DNA from 4 places in the Paenibacillus sp. JT31N7 genome. Region 3 is predicted to be linked to each of the others. Evidence: riboswitches for the same ligand, from Rfam matches in the RefSeq annotation. Region 3 holds a riboswitch; each other region holds the start of a gene.
The links. Region 3 has a riboswitch for cyclic di-AMP ahead of AC58P5_RS09425 (TrkH family potassium uptake protein). Riboswitches for the same ligand answer to the same signal wherever they lie in the genome.
Positions count from the first base shown of each region.

Region 1 (5,738 bases), on a different contig from region 3:
CTGCTCTACGACCTGGGTTCCAGACGGTCTTTGGCTTCTATTCTAAAGGAGCACAGTCCCGATCTCGCCGGGTGTCTACAATTGCTGCACGAAGCGGCGGCTTGTGTGAGCGATAGCGGCAATTATATGTTGACCGAATCCCGATTTGTGGTGGACAAAAATTACATTTACATCGAAAGAGGTTGGGCGGACGTCTCGCTGCTGTGCCTTCCATTAAAGGAAATTCCGGCTGTGCCCGCCTCCGACAGGTGGGGAGCGCTTGTTCGTGACTTAAACAACCGGCTGCCGGCCGAAGCGAGCGGAAGTCTCGAGAGACTTGCCAAGTACTGTGAGCATGGAAATTTCTCCGTTCAAGACTTCAAAAGGAGAATATATCTGGAAATAAGCGAGAGCAAGCAAAGTTTTAGAACTGACGGCGGGGAAGGAGGGGATGAGGTGGTCTCGCTTATTCGGAATTCAACTCTTCCGGATTCAGGCATACAGAGCCCGGCGGATTTCAGTGAACGAAGGGGGAAGGCACTTTCTGTTTTGGAGAAAGCAGGGCAAAATATTCCTGAGACGGAACCGCTGCAGCTTCACAGACAAAGTAACGATGCTGGTGACGGTTATTTGCCAGGAGAGAGCGAATATATGCTGCAAGGCGGGGCCGGGCCGTCCCGAAGGCTTGGGCATGAAAGTCGTATAGAACGGAAGCCGCCGCGCGGTGCCGCAGAGAAGTTTATCCAAAGACGCCAACAAATTGCTGCGGACGGGACCGATTATCCTGTGACTATCGGACCGGATTGTACGGCTTCTGCCTCTTCGGGCTATACGCAACCGGTCTTGCCGGGCAAAATCGTTTCCGCTGGGGTTTCCGGTGCGGCCTCGATTTCAGCTTCCTTTGCAAAAGGTTCACCCGCGGCGGTCGGCGCTGATGTAACCCGCTTTTCCGCAAGGGGGGCTGCGGTAACTCCTGCTGTTCCCGAAACGCCTGATCCGCCTACTGAAGCTCCGCATACCGCAGCTCCGTCAGGAACATGGGGGGGTAATCGCGTTTCTCGGTCCCAACGGGACGAGCGAAATGACCGCGATTTCGATGATTCTGCTGCGGCAGCTCCAATCGCGGCTGCGTCAATCGTGCCGCCGCCTGCTGCGGTGGCGCCGCTTAGACGGCGGCGGACCGGTTCCGGCGTGCAGACGGCCGGGCAAACCCCGGCGCAGCCGCATGCCGAATCGCACGCAGCGCCGCAGTCGCATACAGCGCCCCCAGCGCACTCCGCGCCCGCGGGAGCGGCTGCCCCTGCGGGACCGCTTCGCGGGTCCCGCGGCAAAATCCTCGCGCTGGGAGGCGCATTCCTGATCATCGGGATGATCTGGAACGCTTATTTCAGCGCTCCCGGGTCCCCGCTGCTGTATATCAGCAGCGGAGCGACGCTGCTGGCGCTGGATGCCGCTTACGTTCTGCTGGCTATCGGCTTTCCCCGCCGCCGTACCAGCCAATCGAAAGAAGCGGCACCCCCCGGCAGCAGCCTGTATCCGCCTGCGGCTGAACGGGAGCCGGTGTCGCTTGAGCAGTACTACGCCGGTTTGGGCGAACGTACGACGCTCCTGGCTCCTCCTTTATCTGCGGTGACGACCGCAGACGAGACGGTTTTTCTCGGAGCAGAGTTAGCACCGCCACCTGCAAAGTTCCGTCATCCCGTACTCGAAGTTATGCGGGAAGGGCGTAAAGAAACGATTCTGCTCGATACGGATTCTTTTATAATCGGGCGCGGTGAAGGGGATGCCGACTATATCGAAAATGTGCTGGGAATCTCGCGGATTCATGCGCAGTTTTTACGGACGCCGGAAGGGTACGCGGTCAAAGACCTCGGCTCGCGAAACGGTACGTTTTTAAACGACGGGATGCTGATTCCTTACCAAATGGTCGCTTTGAAAGACGGTGATATCGTGCGGATCATTCACACCGAATTTAGCTTCAGAACCTGCTGATGTGTTCCGGTCCCGTAACGTTAATGATATAATGGACAGGTTGTTGAAGAAACGGGAAAGAGGAGAATGCCCAATGATTACACATGTCGTGTTTTTCAAGCTTAAAGACCGCAGCCCGGAGTCCGTGGAACAAGCAAGAGCCAAACTTCAAAACATGGAAGGTAAAATTTCCGAACTGCTGCATATCGAAGTAGGGGCGGATGTAATCCATTCCGAACGCTCTTATGATCTGGTTTTGATCACCAAGTTTAACTCTCTTGAAGACCTCAAAGCATACAATGTGCACCCCGTCCATCAGGATGTGCTCGCCTATATGGGTGAAGCCAAAGACGGCGTTGCTCCATGCGTAGACTTTGAAAGCTAATTTTTCAAAAAATCAGTTATATCCGTAAGAACTTGCCGTTTATCGCGGCGGGTTCTTTTATAGTTTTAGCCGCCGACAGTACAAGCGACGTGAAAGTCATGATCATCATCTCAAGGTGAGCGAATTCCTTTGTTCCGATGTCATTCAACGGCGGAACTCTCCTTCCGATTAGCTTAATGCCACAGTAAGGTTGTTATCTGAAAGAATATAAAAATAACGTATAATGATCATAGCTCTACTACAGAATCCCCTGATCTTAATGTTTGCGATGGATAGATTGTTTTTTATAGGTGCGTTACTTCAAAAAATCGTCCAGCCTAGTTTCCCCAACGCCTGCATCATTATGACGACTCCTTACTTTTGACCCAGGCATTTGGCTCCTTACAGCCTGCCTTTTACGCAAAAAAAAGCGGCCGGTTCCATTTAAGGAACGGCCGATGTACATAGCTGCATTTAGATTGGATCGTATGATAAAATTATTGCCTTAATTTAAATTTTGCATCTGTGCATTTACAAAATCAATCAGTTCGCGATAAATTCTTGAACCCATTCGCCGTTGTAGTAAGCGACTCCGATTTTTGTGAAGTTCGGGCTCAAAATGTTTTGACGATGACCCTGGCTGTTCATCCAGGAATTCATGACATCCTGCGGTGTGCGCTGTCCTTTGGCGATGTTTTCGCCTGCATACGTATAAGAGATGCCATAAGATTTCATCATATCAAATGGAGATCCGTACTTTGGAGAATTGTGATCGAAATAGTTATTTGTGTACATATCCTTCGCTTTATCCAGTGCCATCGCGGCAAGCGCGCTGTCGGAAGCAAGCGGTTTTAAGCCGGCTTTGGCACGTTCCTGGTTCACGAGCGTTACGACTTGATCCGCATATTCCGATTGGGAAGCGGCCGGTTTTTCAGCCGGTTTCGGTGTCGGAGCAGCAGCCGGTGCGGAAGGCTTGGTTGTCGGTTTTGTCGGTTTCGTCGTGTTCACGGGAGCGCTCGGTTTTGCCGCAGGTGCGGAAGGCTTCTGGGCCTCCGGTTTCTTTTCAGGTGCGACCGGCGTCTCGGCAGACGGTTTTTCCGCGGCGGGAGGTGCAGCCGGTACGACGATCTGCATGCCTTTCCAAATGAAATTCGGATTATTGGGCTGCGGATTGGATGTGAGAAGAGAGGCGAGATCAATGCCGTATTTGTTCGAAAGAGCAGCAAGCGTGTCTCCGCCGGAAACGTTGCATGGCGCGGCGGATGCGGCGCCTGTAGCGAAAACGGACGTAAGGGCAAAAACACCAACGAGAGTTGCTTTTTTGATAGATTTCAAGTTAGAATCTCTCCTTTTTCGGCCTGCGAGGTTAGCTGACGGATTCGGGTCAAAGAGCAATCACCCGGCCATGAACATCATGGCTTCACCCCAAAAATGGGTTCCCCCGTGCTTCCGTAGAAGCTTCGGCCTTGTTTTTTTGCTTTCCGCCTGAGAAGAGCAGCAGGCATGACGCTCTGTGCTGCGCTCCGTCCCGGAAGAAGCCTTTTAATCCTAGCATGCGATTTGCTAGATTTCACCGCTCAAAGTTTTCCAGTAACGGCCGGATTGTTTTCCGCTAAACGGGTTTATCGTTTGAAAACAGAGGGGAAACAGTGTAGTATCACCTGTAAGAGGCGCTTTTGAATGCACGCCGAATCCGCCTGGAAATTTCGGAATCCGAACCCGGTTTTACAATCATATTGCAAGAAACTAAACCGGAGAGTTCCTTCTAAAATGAAGGTATTCGGCAAAAATTTCCATGAAAATAAAACCATCGCCTATCTGCGAGTGAAAATTGATGCACGCAAGTCAAAACTGACGCTTGTTTTAGGACTGATGGATAGAGGGAGTTTCGGGGTATTAAGTAGAAGCAAGACTTTACATAGCGCTCACAAACGGAAACCGGCCGCCGTTCAGGCGGTGAGAATGCCGCTAAACGGTTCGATTGGGCGACACTACTCGCACCGGGTTAAAAAAGGAGAGGTTGAGTTTATGGAGCAAGTAAACAGAACGTATCTGCTCGAAGTGCTGGACATGCTTTTGCAAACGCCGAGTCCGAGCGGATACACCCATCACATTATGGATAAAGTGAAGGCGGAAACCGAGAAGCTTGGCTATACGCTGGAACTGACGAATAAAGGCTGCGGCATCATCACGATTCCGGGTAAACGGAGCGATTACACGATCGGGCTCTCGGCCCATGTGGATACGCTCGGTGCGATGGTCCGGTCCATCAAGGACAACGGGCGTCTGCGCCTTACATCGGTGGGCGGTTTTATGATGGCCGCCATCGAAAACGAGTACTGCCGCGTTCATACCCGCCAGGGACTCAGCTATGAAGGCACCATTTTAACGACCAAGCCTTCGGTTCACGTTTTTCCGGATGCGAGAGACCACAAGCGCGTCGAGGAGAATATGGAAGTGCGCCTGGACGAACTGGCTTTCAATCGCGAAGAGGTGCAGAAACTGGGAATTCGTGTCGGGGATTTCGTCTCCTTCGAGCCGCGGGTTCGCATGCTGGAGAACGGGTATGTCAAATCCCGTCATCTCGACGATAAAGCGAGCGTGGCCGCCTTGTTCGCGCTTATGGATCTTCTAAAGAACGAGCTGATCGAACCGGCCTGCACCGTTAAAATCATTTTGACCACTTACGAGGAAGTCGGCCACGGGGCTTCTTACATCCCGGCCGACATTGACGAGCTCCTTGCCGTCGACATGGGAGCCATGGGGGACGATCTGACCTGCACCGAGCAGGACGTCTCCATCTGTGCAAAAGATTCCAGCGGTCCTTACGACTACGCGATGACCTCTCAGCTTATCCGCCTCGCCGAACATTCCGGCATCCGGCACGTAGTGGATGTGTATCCGCAGTACGGTTCGGACGCTTCGGCGGCTCTTCGCGGAGGCAGCAACATCCGTGCGGCGCTGATCGGACCGGGCGTTCATGCCTCGCATGGCATGGAACGCACGCATGTGGACGCCATCGCGGGAACGGCTTCTCTTCTGCTGCAATATATCTTGCATCCGGCCGCAGCAGCTAGCGACCCCGGACAGCCGGAAAATCCGGTCAGCCCGGTTTAATTCGGCGAACTCGATTTGTACATCCGGCTGGTCTCATCCAAAACGCCGAACGGCGGGCATGAGGGCAGCCGGATTCATTTGGCGCGACCGCTTAAGGACGGAGGAACTCATGAGTATTATTCATGCCGAACATCTAGTAAAAACTTACGGAGAGAAAGTTCTCTTCGACGATATTTCCTTTACGATCTCGGAAAAGCAGCGGATCGGCCTGATCGGTGTCAATGGCACCGGCAAGTCTTCCCTGCTGAGAATTTTGGCCGGTTTGGAAAAGCCGGACTCCGGATCGATCGTTCATTCCAATCACTTC
Region 1 is NZ_JCAUAT010000003.1:538,393-544,130, forward strand. It holds gene AC58P5_RS17075 (DUF6382 domain-containing protein) at 1-1,971, shown strand, start outside; gene AC58P5_RS17080 (Dabb family protein) at 2,045-2,335, shown strand; gene AC58P5_RS17085 (CAP domain-containing protein) at 2,858-3,649, opposite strand; cyclic di-AMP (ydaO/yuaA leader) riboswitch at 3,655-3,790, opposite strand; gene AC58P5_RS17090 (M42 family metallopeptidase) at 4,343-5,431, shown strand; gene AC58P5_RS17095 (ABC-F family ATP-binding cassette domain-containing protein) at 5,541-5,738, shown strand, end outside.
Region 1: it holds a riboswitch for cyclic di-AMP, as region 3 does, so the genes downstream of both, AC58P5_RS17085 (CAP domain-containing protein) here and AC58P5_RS09425 (TrkH family potassium uptake protein) in region 3, are expected to answer to the same signal.

Region 2 (5,738 bases), on a different contig from region 3:
ATTTACATAATCGGACAACCCTTTTTGTTGTGTCTATTTTGTAACAAATCCCGGATAAATTTCCTCCCTCTAAACAAAACTAGTGAAAACGCCTTTAGAGGAGGGTGCCCCATGAAACGTGCAGCCCTGACTGCCTCAGCCGCCATCTTGCTGGCCTTCGTCTCCGCATGTTCTCCGGCAAAACTGCCGAACGAGGGCTCGACTTCTTCCCGGCTGGACGAAAACCGTTTTATCCCGCACTCTCTAAGCGAAGTTCCAGGTCCGTCATCCGTACCAGGTCCGGCAATATTCCAGCCTACGAAAGATCCGGCGATCCAGAAGAAAAACGCCGCGACTCCTTCGGCATCACCGGCTACTCCGGTCCCTTCGCCTTCCGTACCCGTAAAACCTAAACAAGCAGCCGCTCCTAAACCGGAACCGAAAAAGAAAGACGTTCCCGTTCAGAAGCATCATCAGGAAGCGAACGCCCTTCAGAAAACGGAGCAGCGCAAGCTGAGCTTAGCCGAGATTCATCACAAGTACCCTGCGGTTTTCCGGATGAGAGGAACCTCCCAAGGAAAAAAAATCGCGCTCACGTTTGATGACGGGCCCGATCACAAATATACCCCGCAAGTGCTCGATATTTTGAAAAAGCATCGGGTGAAAGCGACCTTTTTCGTGATCGGGAGCCGCGCTAAGGCACATCCCGAGATTATCGACCGGATGGTGCGGGAGGGTCACGTCGTAGGCAACCACTCGTACACCCATCCTTTTATGCCCAAACTGACCGCCTCGGAATTTTCTTCGCAAATTATGCGTACCCAGGACGTCATCAAACAGTTGACCGGATATACGCCCAGACTTGTGCGGCCTCCTTACGGAGCCATCAATGAAGAGCAGGTACGCTGGATGTCCGACCATCGCCTGATGGTCATGAACTGGGATGTGGATTCTCTGGATTGGAAAGGATTATCGGGCAAGCAGGTATACCGCAACATTGTGACCAAAGCCCGGGCCGGTTCAGTCATACTGCAGCACAGCGCGGGAGGTAACGACAAGCACGATCTCAGCGGTACAGTCACTGCTCTTCCCGATTTGATCCGTTCCTTGAAATCGAGCGGATACAAGCTGGTCACGGTGCCGGAGCTGATGGGAATTTCCAAGGGTCTGTAACGCACAAAAGACGGGAGCATTCGCTCCCGCCTTCTTTTCGGCTCCTATTATTTAAGAATGTACACTTTCACACTTTGATAGCCAAAGTTATTTACTTTCTCCTTGGAGCCCGGAACGAAGATATCGATCCGATTGCCTTTGATCGCGCCGCCGATGTCCGTCGCTTTGGCGATCATTCCCTTGGCCGGGAGGCCCGGGAAAGCATAACCCGTTACATATACGGTGGAGCCAAGCGGAATAACTTTCGGATCGACCGCGATGGTGCCAACGGTCAGTTTGTTGCCGTAGTAATCGATTCCGGCATATCCGCCGTTCTCGCTTGGGTCCGCGGAATAAGCGGATGCCTTGATAGAAAGCGCTTTTTTGTATTGAACCTGTTTGCCCGCCGCGGTTGTCAGCGTCTGCCCGGATTTTGCGGAAGCCGATGCGGCTTTGGCAGCCGGTTTCTTAACGGCCTTATTCTCCGCGCTTTTCTTCGGCTCGGAAGCCTGCGGCTTGCTGCTCTTCTGAAGAGCCCCCGAAGGTTTTATGGAATCCGCTTGGCTTGGCGAAGCCGGTGCCTGCGCCGGAACTTTTAACGTCGCTTTTAAAGCTTTAAGCTGCTCAGGAGCCGCTTCCCCCGCAATTTTCAGCTCGCTGCCTGCCGGCAGGCTAAGCGGATCCGCATCGGGATTTAACGATAAGAGGTCAAGAACGTCCATATTCATTTGGGAAGCGAAGTTCCACATGGAATTTGGCTCGGATAATACCAGAGTTTGATTTTCCGGTGTCAGGAAGGATTGGGCAAGTTCCGAATCGGCTGCTTGTCCTACCGTATCGGCAATGCCGGCGGCGATCTCCTGATAAGATTTGGCCAGTTTCCAAAACATCAGACCGTCGTTTTTAGCCGCTTCCGTTTCAGCCGCCTGCGACTGGAATGCGGAAGATGCCGCCACCACTGCACCTAGTAGCAGAGTAGCGCAAGTTTTTTTCCAATGATGCTTTAAAGCCATAGTTGATGTACGCTCCTTCTCGGTATTGCCTACGAGGTTAGCTGTCGGGTTTGGACTGAGAAGTCGCCCACGCTGTTGCCAGCGATTCACCCCTATCGGACGCCGCAGTCATGCGATACGGTTCCGAAGTAAATCATCCCCCGCACCTCATCCTCCCCTGGAAAATCCGGGAAACGATTGAAGTTTCGGCTCTTTACACAAGCTATCACATACATCTTTAGAAACAAACACACACAAATTGGTAAAAACCGACCTTTTCATTTTTTTAATCCGCCGGATAACCTGCTGCAAAAAGCTGATTCTTCAAGCCTATTTGAAGCCTGTTCCGCCCTTTAAACCGAAAAAATCAAAGGGAGAAAATTAACGTTATGCTCAGCGCACGCTTATGTAATTCTCATCTATTTCTCAGAAAAACCATCATTTATTCACCTTGCGGCCAGGTAATTCATCCCATAGGAGGAAACCTTTATTTGGCGATTCGTTTGCTTTCTCTCGGCTTTTCTTCGATTTTTACGGCTGCCTGGCTTCGTACCGATTCTACAGTCGGACGTTTCTTTCCCTCGTAAATATCATCGAAAGGACGAAACGGCACGTTATCGGACCGGTCAAATTCCTTCGGTTTGCGCAGACCTAATGATGCCGCTAAAAGAACTAACATGCCGATCAGCAGGCTTAATGTAATCCCCATGAATAGCAGCCTCCTTTCGATTCCAAAATCTAGGTTCTATTCCTAATTCTTAAGCAACTTATTCCAGTTTATCATACTTATAGGTAAAATGTGGTATTTATTTGCTTGAAATAGACGATTTTTTTAAGATTTTTCGTAAGTACGACATAATTCTTGCCTATTTCCAGCTTTTTAATAAAAATTCTTACTAGACGCCGACGCTTTAAACAGACTGTTTAGCTATAACTTGTATATAAGTAAGACACCTTCAGAAGGGGAAACGTTCCGGAAAAATTAGCAATCTTATTCAATTTTTCCATATCCATTGACTATCGGTCTTTCCCCGGCTTTAAAATTATCCGAAAAAAGACGGGTTTCCCCGTCTTTTTGTCCAGGCCGCTAGAAAATTTTCTGGGCAGCCCTTTCGTCTTTAAGTATTTCCACCGCTTCGCGGAATCGCATCGAGTGGACGATTTCCCGTTCACGCAGAAATTTCAGGCCATCCTGAAGATCGACGTCGTCCGTCAGATCGATGAGCCACTGATACGTGGCGCGGGCCTTTTCTTCCGCTGCGATATCTTCGTAAAGGTCGGCGATGGGATCGCCCTTGGCTTGAATGTAAGCTGCCGTCCACGGTACGCCGGCCGCATTTTGGTAATACAAAGCCGAATCGTGATTGACGTAATATTCGCCCAGACCCGCGGCTTTCAGTTGGTCGGGGGTAGCGTCTTTCGTAAGCTTGTAGATCATCGTGGCAATCATCTCGAGGTGAGCGAATTCTTCTGTCCCGATGTCATTCAACACCCCGATCACTTTGTCCGGAATGGTGTAACGCTGGTTCAAGTAACGCAGCGCGGCGGCAAGTTCCCCGTCCGCACCCCCGTACTGCTCGATCAGAAGTTTGGCCATGTGCGGATCGCATTTGCTTACACGAACCGGATACTGCAGTTTTTTCTCGTAAATCCACATTGGAATCCCCCGTCTCCTTAAGCATATCCGTGCTTGATCTTCCGGCCAGGCCGTTCATACAGTTCCCTCTACACACGTTACACCTGCCAAGGCCAGGGAGCTTCGGCCCACTCCCAAGTCTGCTGCGGCAGCGCATTTTGCCCGTATTGCAGAAGCGGTCCGTACAAACGCTCGTATTCCAGCGCGATTTGCTTCCGTTTTTGGGAAAATTCGTTGAACTGCTGCAGAGCATTGGCATCTTCGGGATGGGTGTCCAGGTACAAAGTCAATTCGACCAGTACGAAATCGGCCGCTTGCAGGTCGTGCAGAAGCCGGTAATAATTGTCATCCATTTGTTTTTGCATATGGTTGTCGTTCCCCTCTCTTTCGCTTTCGGACCGGATCAGCATCTGGGTTCGTAGCTGCTGTACAGTTCCGGCCAAAGGGTACCTAGCTTCAATGCCTCATAAGGGCTAAACTGCGGCAGGCACATGGGCTGGAACTGGATAAACAGGTGCGGCGGAGTTACGTACGTTTTGACAAGCTTCGGCGGACAGGGATCGAACGGCCCCACGAAGGGGTGATACATGCGGACTTCAGGATACAATGTGCTTCCTCCTTGTAACCGGTAATGGTGCGGCTCTGCAATACCATATGGCATTCGCCCAGGAGCGGTATGGGCGGGCGCCCAGATTCATGAAATAAAAGCGGAATAATCCGCAAGGTTGTCATCTCTATCGGCTCTATGAATATCTTATGATTGAAAGAGAGACGATCCGGGGAAGCTTTTTCCCCTTTAAAAAGGAGTGAGATGGCATGACACATCATCTGAAAGCTCCCCTTCTGACCCCGCCTCCGCAGCAGATGGAATACAGCGGGTATACCGTGCCTTTGTATTCAACCGCCGGGATAATGGCAGGCGCGGATACGTCCCCCGAAGCTCTGTTGGAGCTGCGGAATCTGCTTATCCAATCGGGCGTCAAGCGCATTGTTCCCTGCAAGGACTGGCATTCCGCCGCTAAAATGCCGTTGGCCGTTTATATCGGCAAGCTGCCCGCCGATCCCGCCGTACTGCGGGAATTCCGAAGCCGGCGCAGCGGCGACCCCCTCGGAATTCCCGAAGAGGGCTATACCCTTGCGGCACGCCGCGGCAGACGCGGCGGAAGCATAATCGTGCTGGCGGGCGCGGATCACACCGGCACTCTCTATGCCGTCCGTACGCTTAGGCAGCTCATCCGCAAAGGCCCGATGATGGCCGCTGTGCAGGCTATCGCGATCCGGGACTTCCCCGCTTTCCCCGTACGGGGCGTTGTGGAAGGGTTCTACGGCGGGCCGTGGTCTCCGGACGACCGGGTTAATCTGATCGCTTTCCTCGGCGATCATAAAATGAATACGTACCTATACGCTCCGAAAGATGATCCGTACCTGCGCGGGCGCTGGCGGGAACCTTACCCGGAGGAAGAACTCCGCCATATCCGCAGATATGTGGATGCGGCCGAAAAAGCCGGTGTCCGTTTCGTTTACGCCCTCTCGCCCGGGCTTGATATTTGTTTCTCGTCGAACGAGGAATTTCAGAAGCTGGCTGCCAAAGCCAGCCAGATGTGGACGCTTGGAGTCCGCCATTTCTCTCTGCTTATGGACGATATTTTCCAGAATCCCAACTGTGCGGACGATGTACAGAAGTTTGGCGGAGACGAGAGCCCCGCTGCGGCTGCGCAGGCTTATCTGCTGAACCGGTTCAACCGCGAGTTCGTGCAAGCGCATCCCGGAGCCTCCAGGCTCATTACGGCGCCGACGGAGTATTACCAGGACGGCTCCAGCCCTTACCGGAAGCGCTTTGCCGAATTGGTAGATCCGGGTATACTCGTCTGCTGGACAGGGATCGGCATCGCTCCGGCGGTTATCACCTCGGGGGAAGCCGAGCGGATTCACAAGGTGTTCAATCACGATATGCTCTTGTGGGATAACTACCCGGTGAC
Region 2 is NZ_JCAUAT010000002.1:402,682-408,419, forward strand. It holds gene AC58P5_RS12120 (polysaccharide deacetylase family protein) at 112-1,152, shown strand; gene AC58P5_RS12125 (3D domain-containing protein) at 1,200-2,144, opposite strand; cyclic di-AMP (ydaO/yuaA leader) riboswitch at 2,156-2,345, opposite strand; gene AC58P5_RS12130 (hypothetical protein) at 2,611-2,832, opposite strand; gene AC58P5_RS12135 (manganese catalase family protein) at 3,211-3,780, opposite strand; gene AC58P5_RS12140 (spore coat protein CotJB) at 3,858-4,124, opposite strand; gene AC58P5_RS12145 (spore coat associated protein CotJA) at 4,163-4,348, opposite strand; gene AC58P5_RS12150 (glycoside hydrolase family 84 protein) at 4,576-5,738, shown strand, end outside.
Region 2: it holds a riboswitch for cyclic di-AMP, as region 3 does, so the genes downstream of both, AC58P5_RS12125 (3D domain-containing protein) here and AC58P5_RS09425 (TrkH family potassium uptake protein) in region 3, are expected to answer to the same signal.

Region 3 (5,738 bases):
ATTACGACGACGGATGTGGTGGACCGCGATATTTTCGGCTACGTGGCCGACAAAGGCTGGATGTGCGTGCAGATTCTGTACATGCGCCAGGGCAAGCTGATCGAACGGCATGTGACCATGTTCCCGTACTACGGGGACGAGTACGAGGACTTCATCACTTACGTGATGCAGGTATACAGCGAGAACCCGGCGCTGCCGAAGGAGATCTTCCTGCCCGGCCGCAGCCAGCAGGAGCTGCCTGCGGGGAGCCTGAGCGCCGGTGCGGAGGCAGCGGCGGGAGCGGCTGCCCGGCAGGCCGGAGAAGCTGACGGATCGCCGGAGATCCTGCAGGAAGCGACGGAAGAGGCGGCATCGCCGTCACCGCTCGCGGCGGAAGCGGAGGAACACGCCGGTTCCGATTCGCGCAGCATGCCGACGACGGCGGAGCAGAAGGACGTGAAGGAAGCGCTGGAGAGCTGGCTGAAGGTGAAAGTGTATTTTCCGCAGCGCGGGCTGAAAAAGCAGATGGTCGACATGGCCAGGGACAACGCGCGCGTCGGCCTGGAGGAGAAGTTCCGCCTCATCGAGCGGGATGCGCAGCGCACGGTTCTGGCTGTCGGGAACCTCGGCAGCTGGCTCGGTACGGGGCCTGTCACGCGGATCGAGGCGTTCGACAATTCGAACATCCAGGGCTCCGATCCGGTGGCCGCGATGGTCGTCTTCACGGACGGAAAGCCGGACCGGAAGGAGTACCGCAAGTACAAGATCAAGACCGTACAGGGACCGGACGACTACGAGTCCATGCGGGAAGTCATCCGCCGCCGTTACGAGCGGGTGCTGAAAGAGAACCTTGCCCTGCCGGATCTGATCATCGTGGACGGCGGCAAGGGGCAGATGTCGGTCGCTATCGACGTGCTGGAGAACGAGCTGGGGCTGTTCGTTCCGGTGTGCGGCCTTTCCAAGGACGTGAAGCACAAAACCGCGATGCTGCTGGCCGGCGATCCCGCCGAAGTCGTTCCTATTCCGCGCGACAGCCAGGAATTTTACCTGCTTCAGCGGATCCAGGACGAAGTCCACCGCTTCGCGATTACGTTCCACCGGGAGCGGCGGGCGAAGTCGATGGTCGTTTCGCAGCTCGATGCCATTCCCGGTATCGGGGAGAAACGCCGGAAACTGCTGCTGAAGCATTTCGGGTCCGTTAAAAAAATCAAAGAGGCCGCAGTCGAAGACTTCCGGCCTCTGGGGATCGGCGAGAAGCTCGCCGCACAAATATTGACCGCCCTGCGGGGAGAACAAGAACAAGAGGAACCGTCCATTTGAGACGGTTCCTCTTGTTTTGTGCATGTTATGCGGCGCAAGGTCGGCGGTGGTTTGCATTTCCGCCGGTTGCCGGGTCTTGACACCATGCTGTTAGGCCATGCTGCACCGTGACGAATCGTTTCGCACCGCGTGGCGAGGCGCCGCATGACAGGGCGCAATCATATGGTCCGTGTCTGCGCCGGGATATCAAAAGCCTTCGGGCGGCTAGCTGCAGGCAGGCGGACGGGCGGGTTCACTGCCGGCGCTTCAGACAAAACCGCCGCCCATCTAGACGGGCCGCCGGTTCTGCCTGCCTCCGCTCACAAATCTCAGCTTGTGGAGCCAGGAAACCGCAAGGGCGACGGCGGCTGGCAGCGCCATATACAGCAGGCCGAGCGCAGGCGTGCTTGCTGCCAGTCCTTGGCCCGTGAGAAGGGACAAGCCCATAAGGATGCTGTCCATGGCCGTATGGGCGAACAGGGCGGTCAGGAAGCCGTACCGCAGGAAGGCGTAACCGAACACGAGGCCGAGCACCGTGACTTCGATCAGCCTCGTATACACCGGGTAGATCGGGTAGGCGGTGTGTCCCGCCGCCCAGATGAGGCTGGGCAGAAGCACGGCCAGCCATTTGAACTTGAGCAGCCTGCTGAACAGAGCGATGCCGAGCAGCCGGAAGGTGGCCTCCTCGGAGATGCCCGCGGCCCAAGCCATCAGCGGAAGCAAAGCGGGCTGCAGCATGTTGCGGGGAGAGGACATCGGGTCGTTCACCGACCAGACGCCGAAGCCTTTCTCCGCCACTAGGAACAGCACCTGCTGGAGGCCGAGCAGGAACAGGCAGAGCAGATACCCCTGCACCATGCTGCGGGTTACGCGCGAACCGAAGTCGGCTTCGCGCCAGCGGGGCATGACGGACTTTCCTTCGCGTCTCCACAAGGCTTCGCCCGCCGTGAAAGAGAAGTAGACGGCGGCGGCCATCAGCAGCGTAACGAAGTTGATCAGCCCGATCGAAAGCATCGCTTCCTGGCCGCTTCTCGTCAGCGTGCTGCCGGCTTTGTAAGCCGGATACATGTTGATGTTGTTCATGACGTAGATCACGGCATACACGGCCGTTAGCAGGACGCCCCGGGAAAAATCGACCGTCCTCCATTTAAGGACGGTATAACCGAGGGCAATCAGAGCCATCAGGCCGTTCCCCCACAAGCTGATGCGGGTCCACATGGAGGCGGTATCCTCCTGGTGCTCCAGCCAAGACGTGAAAGCGGCGGGGAGCCGGAACGACTGGGTGAACGAGGAAACGGAGGTTCCGTCCAGCTTCACGCCGATCGTCAGTCTAGCGTCCCCGATAGGTTCTTTCTCCCGCTCGAACAGCAACAGGCCGGACTTGGCGGCCGGAGGGCTGATTCGCTTGAACTCCGCCTCTTCGTATCCCTGCCGGGCTATCGCTTCCCGAGCGGCCTTTTCCGCATCCGCCGCGGACACGGCGGCCTGGGCTTCGCCGCCGATGCCGGACCAGCCGATTACGGCTTTCGTGGTCATATGGATATCGATGATCCACTTCCGGACCGAGGGGGGAGCCTCGGCGACTTCCACCCGGTAGTAATCGACGGGCACCCGGCCGGCGTAGCTTTTGTCATACAAAGTTTGAAGCTTCTCTTTGGTGAGATAACCGCTGAGTTCCTTCTCCGACTGGTAGCTGACGAAAGTGCCGGGAGACCCGCCGGCCGTAACGCCTCCGGTACCGGTTTCGGTATCGGCACCCAGCCTTTGCCGCAGCCATGCGACCGCTGCCTCCGCGGCTTGTTCTTTCGTAATGGAGGCAGGCGTTTCGTAAGGATCGGAATCGGCTGGAGCGGCCCCGGTATTATAGATGAAAACTACGGCTGCATATAGAAGGAATCCGGTCAGGGCGAGAAGCAGCAGCGGTTTATCCAGACCGTATTTTTTCATGGTCAGCTCCTTCTCCGATCGTTTTTTTAACCGTATCACAGTTTGCGTAAGGATGCCAATTCGTGACTCCCAGTTAGCTGCAGGAAGATTGTCTATGTTTCCCCCCGTAAAATCCGGTTAAAAGAGCTTTGTGCTTGTTTAATAACAGATATATAATGCGGAGGATTCATTTCTTCGCGCAACTTCATACGCCGAATTTCCGCAGGAAAACGGGGGAACCATACTTTGGGGTGAATTTTACCGCTTGTGCCTGAATAGGGCAGGGTAAATAGGGTGGCCTGTACATCCGAATCCGTCAGCTAACCTCGTAGGCGACAGCAGGAACCATAACCGAAAGGCAGTGGGTTTCCAGTGTCTTTTTTGTGCTTCATATAGGAGGAAATTATGTGTTGAAAAAGTCGAGATTTACGCCGCCGCAGATTCTCGTTCTCGGGTTTGCGCTCATTATTCTCGTCGGCTCCGGCCTGCTGATGCTGCCGGTCTCGTCAACGGACGGGCTGCCGCTTCCGTTCATCGACGCCCTCTTTACGGCCACCTCGGCTGCCTGTGTAACAGGTCTGGTCGTGGTAGACACCGGGACGCATTTTACGATGTTCGGGCAAATTGTCATCATTTCGCTGATCCAAATCGGCGGTCTCGGATTCATGAGTATGGCGACGCTGTTTGCCTTCATCCTGCGCAAAAAGATATCGCTCCGCGAAAGGCTGCTGCTTCAGGAAGCCTTGAACCAGGGCAGCATGGAAGGCATTGTCCGTCTTTTCCGGAAAGTACTGATCTACTCGCTGAGCATCGAAGGAATCGCGGCTGTCCTTTTTACCGCCCGCTGGTCGATGGATCTCGGGTTTCCGAAGGGGTTGTACTACGGCATCTGGCATGCCGTTTCCTTTTTCAACAATGCGGGGTTTGACCTGTTCGGTCCCATTACCGGCCCATTCTCCTCGCTGACCGCTTACGCCGACGATTTTATTACCAATGTAGTGACGATGGCGCTCATTGTTCTGGGCGGAATCGGTTTTATCGTGATGTCGGATGTGATGGATTACCGGAAAACGAAGAGGCTGACCCTTCACTCCAAGGTGGTGCTGAGCGCCACAAGCATTTTGATCGTGACCGGGGCGCTCGTTATTTTTATTTTCGAGTATTCCAATTCGAAAACGCTGGGTTCGCTGGACTTCGGCGGCAAGATTCTCGCATCGTTCTTTCAATCGGTCACACCGCGTACGGCGGGGGCGAACACGCTTGATCTCGCTTCTCTCCGCCAAGCCACTCAATTTTTCATGATCATCCTGATGTTCATCGGGGCTTCTCCGGGATCTACCGGGGGCGGTATCAAGACGACTACGTTTACGATGCTCGTAGGGGCAATCGTCGCGATGGTACGGGGAAAAGAAGATATCGTCTTCTTCCGCAACCGTCTCGGCAAGGAACGTATCCTGAAGGCGATCACTCTGACGATGTTTGCACTCTTCCTGGTTATTTTCGTTACCATGCTTCTGTCTACGACGGAAGATCACGAGTTTCTTATGATTTTGTATGAAGTGACCTCGGCATTCGGGACTGTAGGACTCACCCTGGGGCTGACCACGAAGCTTACCATGTTCGGCAAGGTAATGATCGCCCTCACCATGTTCGCCGGACGTCTCGGCCCTCTGACATTGGCGTATGCGCTGCAGCCTAAAGCCGAGAAAGAACTGTATCGTTATCCCGAAGGAAAAATCACGATAGGTTAAGGAGAAACAAACAATGGCTTCCATTCAATATGCAGTTATCGGACTCGGACGCTTCGGTTCCAGCTTGTCCCAAGAATTGACTCAGCTCGGGCATGAGGTGCTGGGCATCGACAGAGATGAAGAAAAAGTGGACGAGATGAGCGACAAGCTCACTCATACCGTAGTTGCGGATGCGACGGACGAAGAGGTCCTCCGCTCGCTCGGCGTCCGCAATTTCGACTGTGCCGTCGTGGCTATCGGGGACAACATCCAGGCGAGTATCATGGCGGCCATCCTGCTCAAAGAGCTTGGCGTCAAAACGGTCGTCGCTAAAGCGCTGACGGATCAGCATGCCAAAGTGCTCGAGAAAATCGGCGTGGACCGAATTATTTTCCCGGAGCGGGATATGGGCGTGCGCGTAGCTCATCAGCTTGTGTCTCCGAATCTTCTCGATTACATCGAATTGTCCAAAAACTATACGATCGCCGAACTCGTCGTTTCCCGGCGTATTTCCGGCCTGACCCTCAAAGAACTCGATCCGCGGGCCAAGTACGGCTGCAGTATCGTCGCCATCAATAAAGCGGACGATGTGATTATCGCGCCTACCGCCGAAGATGTCCTGCACGAGCAGGACGTGATGGTCGTTATCGGCACGAAGGAGCAAATCGATGCGTTTGAGAGCCGCGTGATCCGGTAGGAAGCGGGAAAGGGGCGTATCGCATGGAGAATGCTTTGACACAGCTCATTGACTATGAGCTGTATTTATTTATCCTGATTGTGGTTCTGGGCATGCTGTTCGGCAAA
Region 3 is NZ_JCAUAT010000001.1:2,089,482-2,095,219, reverse strand. It holds gene uvrC (excinuclease ABC subunit UvrC) at 1-1,299, shown strand, start outside; gene AC58P5_RS09430 (CPBP family intramembrane glutamic endopeptidase) at 1,567-3,225, opposite strand; cyclic di-AMP (ydaO/yuaA leader) riboswitch at 3,405-3,554, shown strand; gene AC58P5_RS09425 (TrkH family potassium uptake protein) at 3,612-4,955, shown strand; gene AC58P5_RS09420 (potassium channel family protein) at 4,969-5,631, shown strand; gene AC58P5_RS09415 (cation:proton antiporter) at 5,655-5,738, shown strand, end outside.

Region 4 (5,738 bases), on a different contig from region 3:
CGGCGGCTGCACCAAGCTGACCCTGATCAACGATGAGTGGGTTGAAAATCATCCATCCTACGAGAAGACGGACTCCGCATGGTGGATGCTGCTGAGCACCATCAAAACGTTTGTGGAGACTGGAAAGAAACTGGATCTCGGCTGGTAAGTGATAAAGGGTAGGGGACCCGTAGAAGGCTGGGGTAGTAAGCGGAGCGTTCCACACGAAAAAAGCCGGACAGCATGAAGCCTGTCCGGCCTTAATCACCCGCTGGCTCAGCGGGATTATTTTTGTAAGCCGACAGTAGGGGAACTCTACGGTTCCTCTGCTGTCGGCATTTTCATTTTTTAATGAAAAGTTCGATTGAATTAGTGATGATGACGTTCCTCGAAAGTTTGACAGCAGGTGTCGGTGATGCCCTCGGCGGAATCCTGATGCCCGGAATCGTAAGGCAGACCGTCCCGTTCTTGCGGTTGTGGCTTGTTCGAATGAGCGTTTACTTCGATCATAATAACTTCCGCATTGCAGTTATTGCCCTGCTCCCAGTATTCGCAGTTGGCAATGCTGCATTTCACCATTGGATTTTCCATGTTTATCACCTCGTACTTCTATTTACCCGAAGAACGAAGCTTTAAACAGGGGGGCAGTCATTTCGGGAAGCTCCGGCCGGACCCGGGCCGACAGCAGGTTTGGCTTCCGCCAGCATTTGCTTGTAAATCTCGATCGCTGCGGCGCGGGAGCTCTTCAGATCGACGATCGCGTCCGTCTGCGGCTTGTGAATTTCCTTATCGCTCAGATGAGCGAGCCGGGGAAGCCACCGCCGGATGTACATCCCCGTCGGATCATGGGTCTCCGACTGCGTGACGGGGTTCATCACCCGGAAGTACGGAGACGCGTCGAAGCCGAGCGAAGCGCTCCACAGCCAGCCGCCCCGGTTGAGCACGTTGTCGTAATCGGCGAGCTTGCGCCGGAAATACCGCTCACCCAGCGTGAAGGGACAGCGCAGGTTCTTGGTCAGGAACATGGCCGTCACCATCCGCAGCCGGTTCGGCATGTGCCCCGTGGCGTTCAGCTCCGCCATGGCCGCATCCACGACCGGAATGCCGGTCTGCCCCCGGCACCACCGCTCGAAGAGCGTGTCCTCCAGGCCGGAGAAATCGAATTTCTTCTCGTAGACGAAGAAATCCGGGTTATAGACGGCCTGGTACAGGTAGAAGTCGCGCCACGCCAGCTGGCGCGTCCAGGCTTCGTGCCGCTCGCTGCCGAGAGCGGCTTCATACGCCCGGCGCACGGAGAGCGCGCCGGTGTTCAGGTGGCGGCTGATCCCGCTGGTCGTCTCGAAGGCGTACCGGTCTCTTTGCGCTTCATAAGCGCGGAGACCTCCTTCGAGAAAGCCGCTCAGAGTCTGAGCGGGATCAGGCGCCGTGCCGGCCGCTTCCGGGTCCAGCGGAAGCGGAAATCGCGCGGACCAGGCTTCGCGGTCCGGCAGCGGCCGTGTCTGCAAATCGCGCACGGTGACGGCCGACGACGGCCGGAAAAAAAGGTGCATGTAAGCGTTCCATTTTTTATAAAAAGGGGTAAATACTTGGTAAGGAGTGCTGCGCTCCGCAAAGTGCTGGAAATCCCCGAAATCGGCGAGAGTATGGTCGATCAGCGTAGTAACCGGAACGCCGCGGGCGGAAGCTGAAACCTTCAGTTTGCGGTCACGTACTAATGCATAGGGCGTAACGTCGCCGTGCAGGACGATTTCTTCAATGGGGAGCTCGGCCAGCAGATGATCCACCACGGCATGAGGCTCGCCGGCAAGCACCTCCAGATGCGCGCCCGCTTTCCGGTATTCGCGGATCAGCCTGGAGACGTGACGGAGGAAGTTGACTCCGCTGTGTTCCCGCTCCCGGCCGTCGCGCAGAAGGAAAGGGTCCAGAATCAGGATGTGCAGGCTTGGACGCCCCAAGCTGTGAATGTAATCAAACGCAGTCATGTCATCAATCCGCAAATCTTTGCGATGAATAAAAAGGATCATAATGAAGGGACGCTCCTTGCTTTTTCGTCTAACTTCATAGTAACAGGAAAACCGGCGCAAATGAAAAGAAGCCCGGCAAGCCAGGCGGCAACCTGGATTACGGGGCTCCCTTTCGGGTATATGCTGCGTTCCATTACGAGTGCGTCTTACTAGTCTGCAGTGATCTTGTTAAAAAGGTCATCGCCGATAACGCGGCGTGCAGAAACGTATCGTTTCGCATAGTAAGATTCGCTCAAGTCACTCTTTGTAACACCTTTGTTCGTGGCGGAGTGGGCGAACTTGTTGTTCCCGATGTAAATACCTACATGGGAGATGCCTTTTCCGTCGGTGTTAAAAAATACCAGGTCACCCGGTCTCAGATCGCTTTTCGCAACCGAGGATCCTTGGCCGTTCTGTGCTTTTGAAGTGCGTGCCAGATCAACGCCGAACCGGTCGAATACGTAGGACGTGAAGCCCGAGCAATCAAAACCGCTGGTCGATGTGCCCGAATACTTGTAAGGCGTCCCTACCAATCCGTCAATCGTGGAGCTGAGCGTCGACTTCGCGGATGCGCTGCCGATTTCCACACTCAAAAACAGGGTCAAGCTCAAAACAAACAACAAGACTTTCTTCAACTGTGTTGCTCCTTCCTGTGCCTACGAGGTTAGCTGGAGGGTTCGGTAGAAGGTGTCCCCTATGATCCCTTTGTTGCAAGATCAATTCACCCAGAGTGGATCCCCCGTTCTCTTCCTTTTCGTCTAAGAAGAAATTCGGCAATCTTTTTCTGTTCGACACTAAATATTCGCCATAGGTCCAGAAATTCCTTCCAAAAAACTAAAAATAGTTACAAAAAAGTTTCAAAAGCAGTTATTTAGTCGGATTTCAGGGCAAAAAATAGATCAAAAAACCCGCCTTCTTGTATAAAGAGGGCGGGTTTTCCATGTCTTTCAGCTTAGAGGCAATCTAAGTCTTCGGTTGATCCGGAAACTTCACGCGCAGCCCCGGTTTCGTTTCGGCAAGCAGTTTTTCCTGCAGGGCGTTGAGGTCTTCCTGCGTTTTCAGCTCGCCTTTTTTGACGAGATACTCGATCGTTTTTTGCTGGAGGAGATATTTGGCGTACTGGTTGACGGTTTTAGGATCGGTCCAGTAGGTCGCTTCGGTCAAGCCGGCGCTTTTGTAGAGCATCTCTTTCAACTGAGCCGCTTCGGGGCCGGCTGCTTCCAGCGCTTTGCGCTGCTGATCGACAGCCTGCTTCACTTCGGCTTCCTTGACTTTGACGCCGCGCTTCTGGCCGTAACGGACGAAGAGCTCGTCCTTAAGCATCAGATCGAGCAGCTGATCGTTGGTCAAATTGTTTTGAGCGCCCTGCATTTGAAAGGCCAGGTCGACTTCGGCTTTCATTTTGTCGAATGCCTGATTGGAAATGCGGACGTCGTGACCGATCGCCACAACCTCTTTGGCTTTAACGTCGGACTGTCCGTAAAAGAACGACCCGGCGGCGACACAAAGGCCAATTACTGCCGCCACGACGGTGCTTGTCCGTGGGGATATCATCGGTAATGCCTCCTTTTATCTTCTATCTTTCCATGATAGCTGAAAAAAACGCAAATGGAAACTAAAAACCCCCCTGGCCGGTGAACGGCAGGGGGAGACGGATATCGCGCCGGAACCATCCGGAAAGAGAACGGCTGATAAGACGGTCCGACGATTGAGACGCGTCTGTTTTGCCTCCCGGCTTACGGGCAGAATAACGGGCATTTCTAGGTCCGGTAGCTTTCCCAGATTTCACGCTGCGCCGCGATGGACCACATTTTGACAAAGGTGCGGACCAGGGGGTATATCTGGTGGATAATGAGGGCCGTCAAGCCTGCCCACACATAGGATGCGGTAGTAGCCGCAACGGCAAGAAGGAAGCCGAGCAGGATGAGCAGCAGGGCATTGCACGTGATCCGCAAGCCTTGGCGGAACACGACCGGAAGCACCGCGAGAAGTCCACGTCGATCCTCGGAGGCCCGGCCGAACTGCAGGAACAGGAAGATAAGCTGAATGAGCAGGGCATACACGGCATAGAGAGCCGCCCAAGGAAGCAGGGACAGGAGAAGCTGCTCGAATGCGTAGGCTTCGTTGAACAAAGCAAGTGCTTTGGGAGCCAGCCAGTAGAGCGGAGCAAGCACCAGGACCGTTTGAAGAAGATAATAGAGGAAGAAGGGCAGCAGAAGCTCGCGTATTCCTTTCATAAACCGGTAACCCGCATTCATCTGCCGGTGTTCCAGAGAGTACAGGACGCCTGCGTTCAGCATGGGACTAATCAGCATCCGGACGGCCAGCAGAATGAGAAACCATTCGAGATACGGCTGGATGAGATCCGTTTTTACAAGTCGGAACTGGCTTTCCGCCACGAACAAATGAATGGCGCTCTGGGGCTGATCGCTTGCCGGATAACGGTGGAGCAGGGGGACGATAATGGATTGGACCCATTTATAAAGCAGAATCCCCCAGGCAAACTGGTACACATACAGCACGCAAACGGCGAACGGCTGCTTGAGGGCGGCCGTCAAGCCTTGTCGAAGATAGCGGAGCATCTCATCACCTCACCAGGCTACAGTATCGAACAGCGTTTCCAGCAGTTTGACGACGCCGAGGGTCCAGCGGATTCTCCACGTGGTGTCGACTTCGGTTTTCATATAGTTGTTGATATGCCGGTTTTCGAGCTTCATGGTGTATGCGGGGTCCAGAGAAACCCAATCCACCGGGGATTTATGGGTCAGCTTGTACTCGATCTGCTCGCCCTGTCCGTCCCAGACCTTCTCTGTCGCCGAGCCGTCGGCAAAATGGAACCGGATCGGCACAGCCGGTACATTGCCTCCGAACTTGCGGACCAGCACGCTGCTTTCGTACAACGTCTGTCCCGACTCGTTCGCCTGGCGGATGCGGATGTTATCGACCGCATAGTCGGTCATCATGCTGCCGTATACATACTGATCGAAAAACTCCGTCCATTTCGTTTTGGTGATTTCCTCCACGACCGTTTGAAAATCGCGGGTGCCCGGATGCTTGAATTTCCAACGCTGGAAGTATGTTTTCATAATACGGTCCATCGTGTTAAGCCCGACCCGGTGCTCGATTTCCTTGAGAACCAGCTTGGCGCGGGTATACACGTTGTCGGCGTATTCGCCGTGGCTGCGGTAACCCCACGCATTTTTCTGCAGAGCAGCCGGAGCGGTGATGTAACTGGATTCGACCGGAAGGTTGGGCTTCGTCCCGTATTCCAGTTCCATCAGCTTATCCTCCGTGTAGGAAGTGAACCCTTCGTCAAGCCAGGCTTCCTCGAACTCGTTGCTGGCGACGAGTCCGTACCAGAACTGGTGGCCGATCTCATGGACGACAACGCGCTCGAGTTCCAGGTCGGGAGTCCCCTCGGAGGCTCCCCAAGCGGTAACGAGCGTGGGATATTCCATGCCGCCCGCCCCGTTGGCTTCCTCAGGAGGCACAACGATGGATAAGGTCGAGTACGGATACGTACCATACCACTGGGAGTACCGGCTCAACGCTTTTTTGGCGGCGATCATATAGCGGGACTTGTACGGTTCATGCTTGGGGTCGAGGTACAGCTTGATCTTGACCCCCGGCAAATTGGGAGCGGCATAGGGCTCTTCAAACATCTTGAAGTTGGGCGAAGCGGACCAGGCGAAATCATGCACGTCATCCGCATAAAACTGATAGGTTTTCTTCCCGGCTTCGACGACCGGATTTTTG
Region 4 is NZ_JCAUAT010000013.1:25,363-31,100, reverse strand. It holds gene AC58P5_RS27470 (SRPBCC domain-containing protein) at 1-148, shown strand, start outside; gene AC58P5_RS27465 (DUF1540 domain-containing protein) at 349-570, opposite strand; gene AC58P5_RS27460 (cryptochrome/photolyase family protein) at 612-2,003, opposite strand; gene AC58P5_RS27455 (C40 family peptidase) at 2,153-2,617, opposite strand; cyclic di-AMP (ydaO/yuaA leader) riboswitch at 2,621-2,768, opposite strand; gene AC58P5_RS27450 (SurA N-terminal domain-containing protein) at 2,946-3,536, opposite strand; gene AC58P5_RS27445 (hypothetical protein) at 3,743-4,564, opposite strand; gene AC58P5_RS27440 (M1 family metallopeptidase) at 4,574-5,738, opposite strand, start outside.
Region 4: it holds a riboswitch for cyclic di-AMP, as region 3 does, so the genes downstream of both, AC58P5_RS27455 (C40 family peptidase) here and AC58P5_RS09425 (TrkH family potassium uptake protein) in region 3, are expected to answer to the same signal.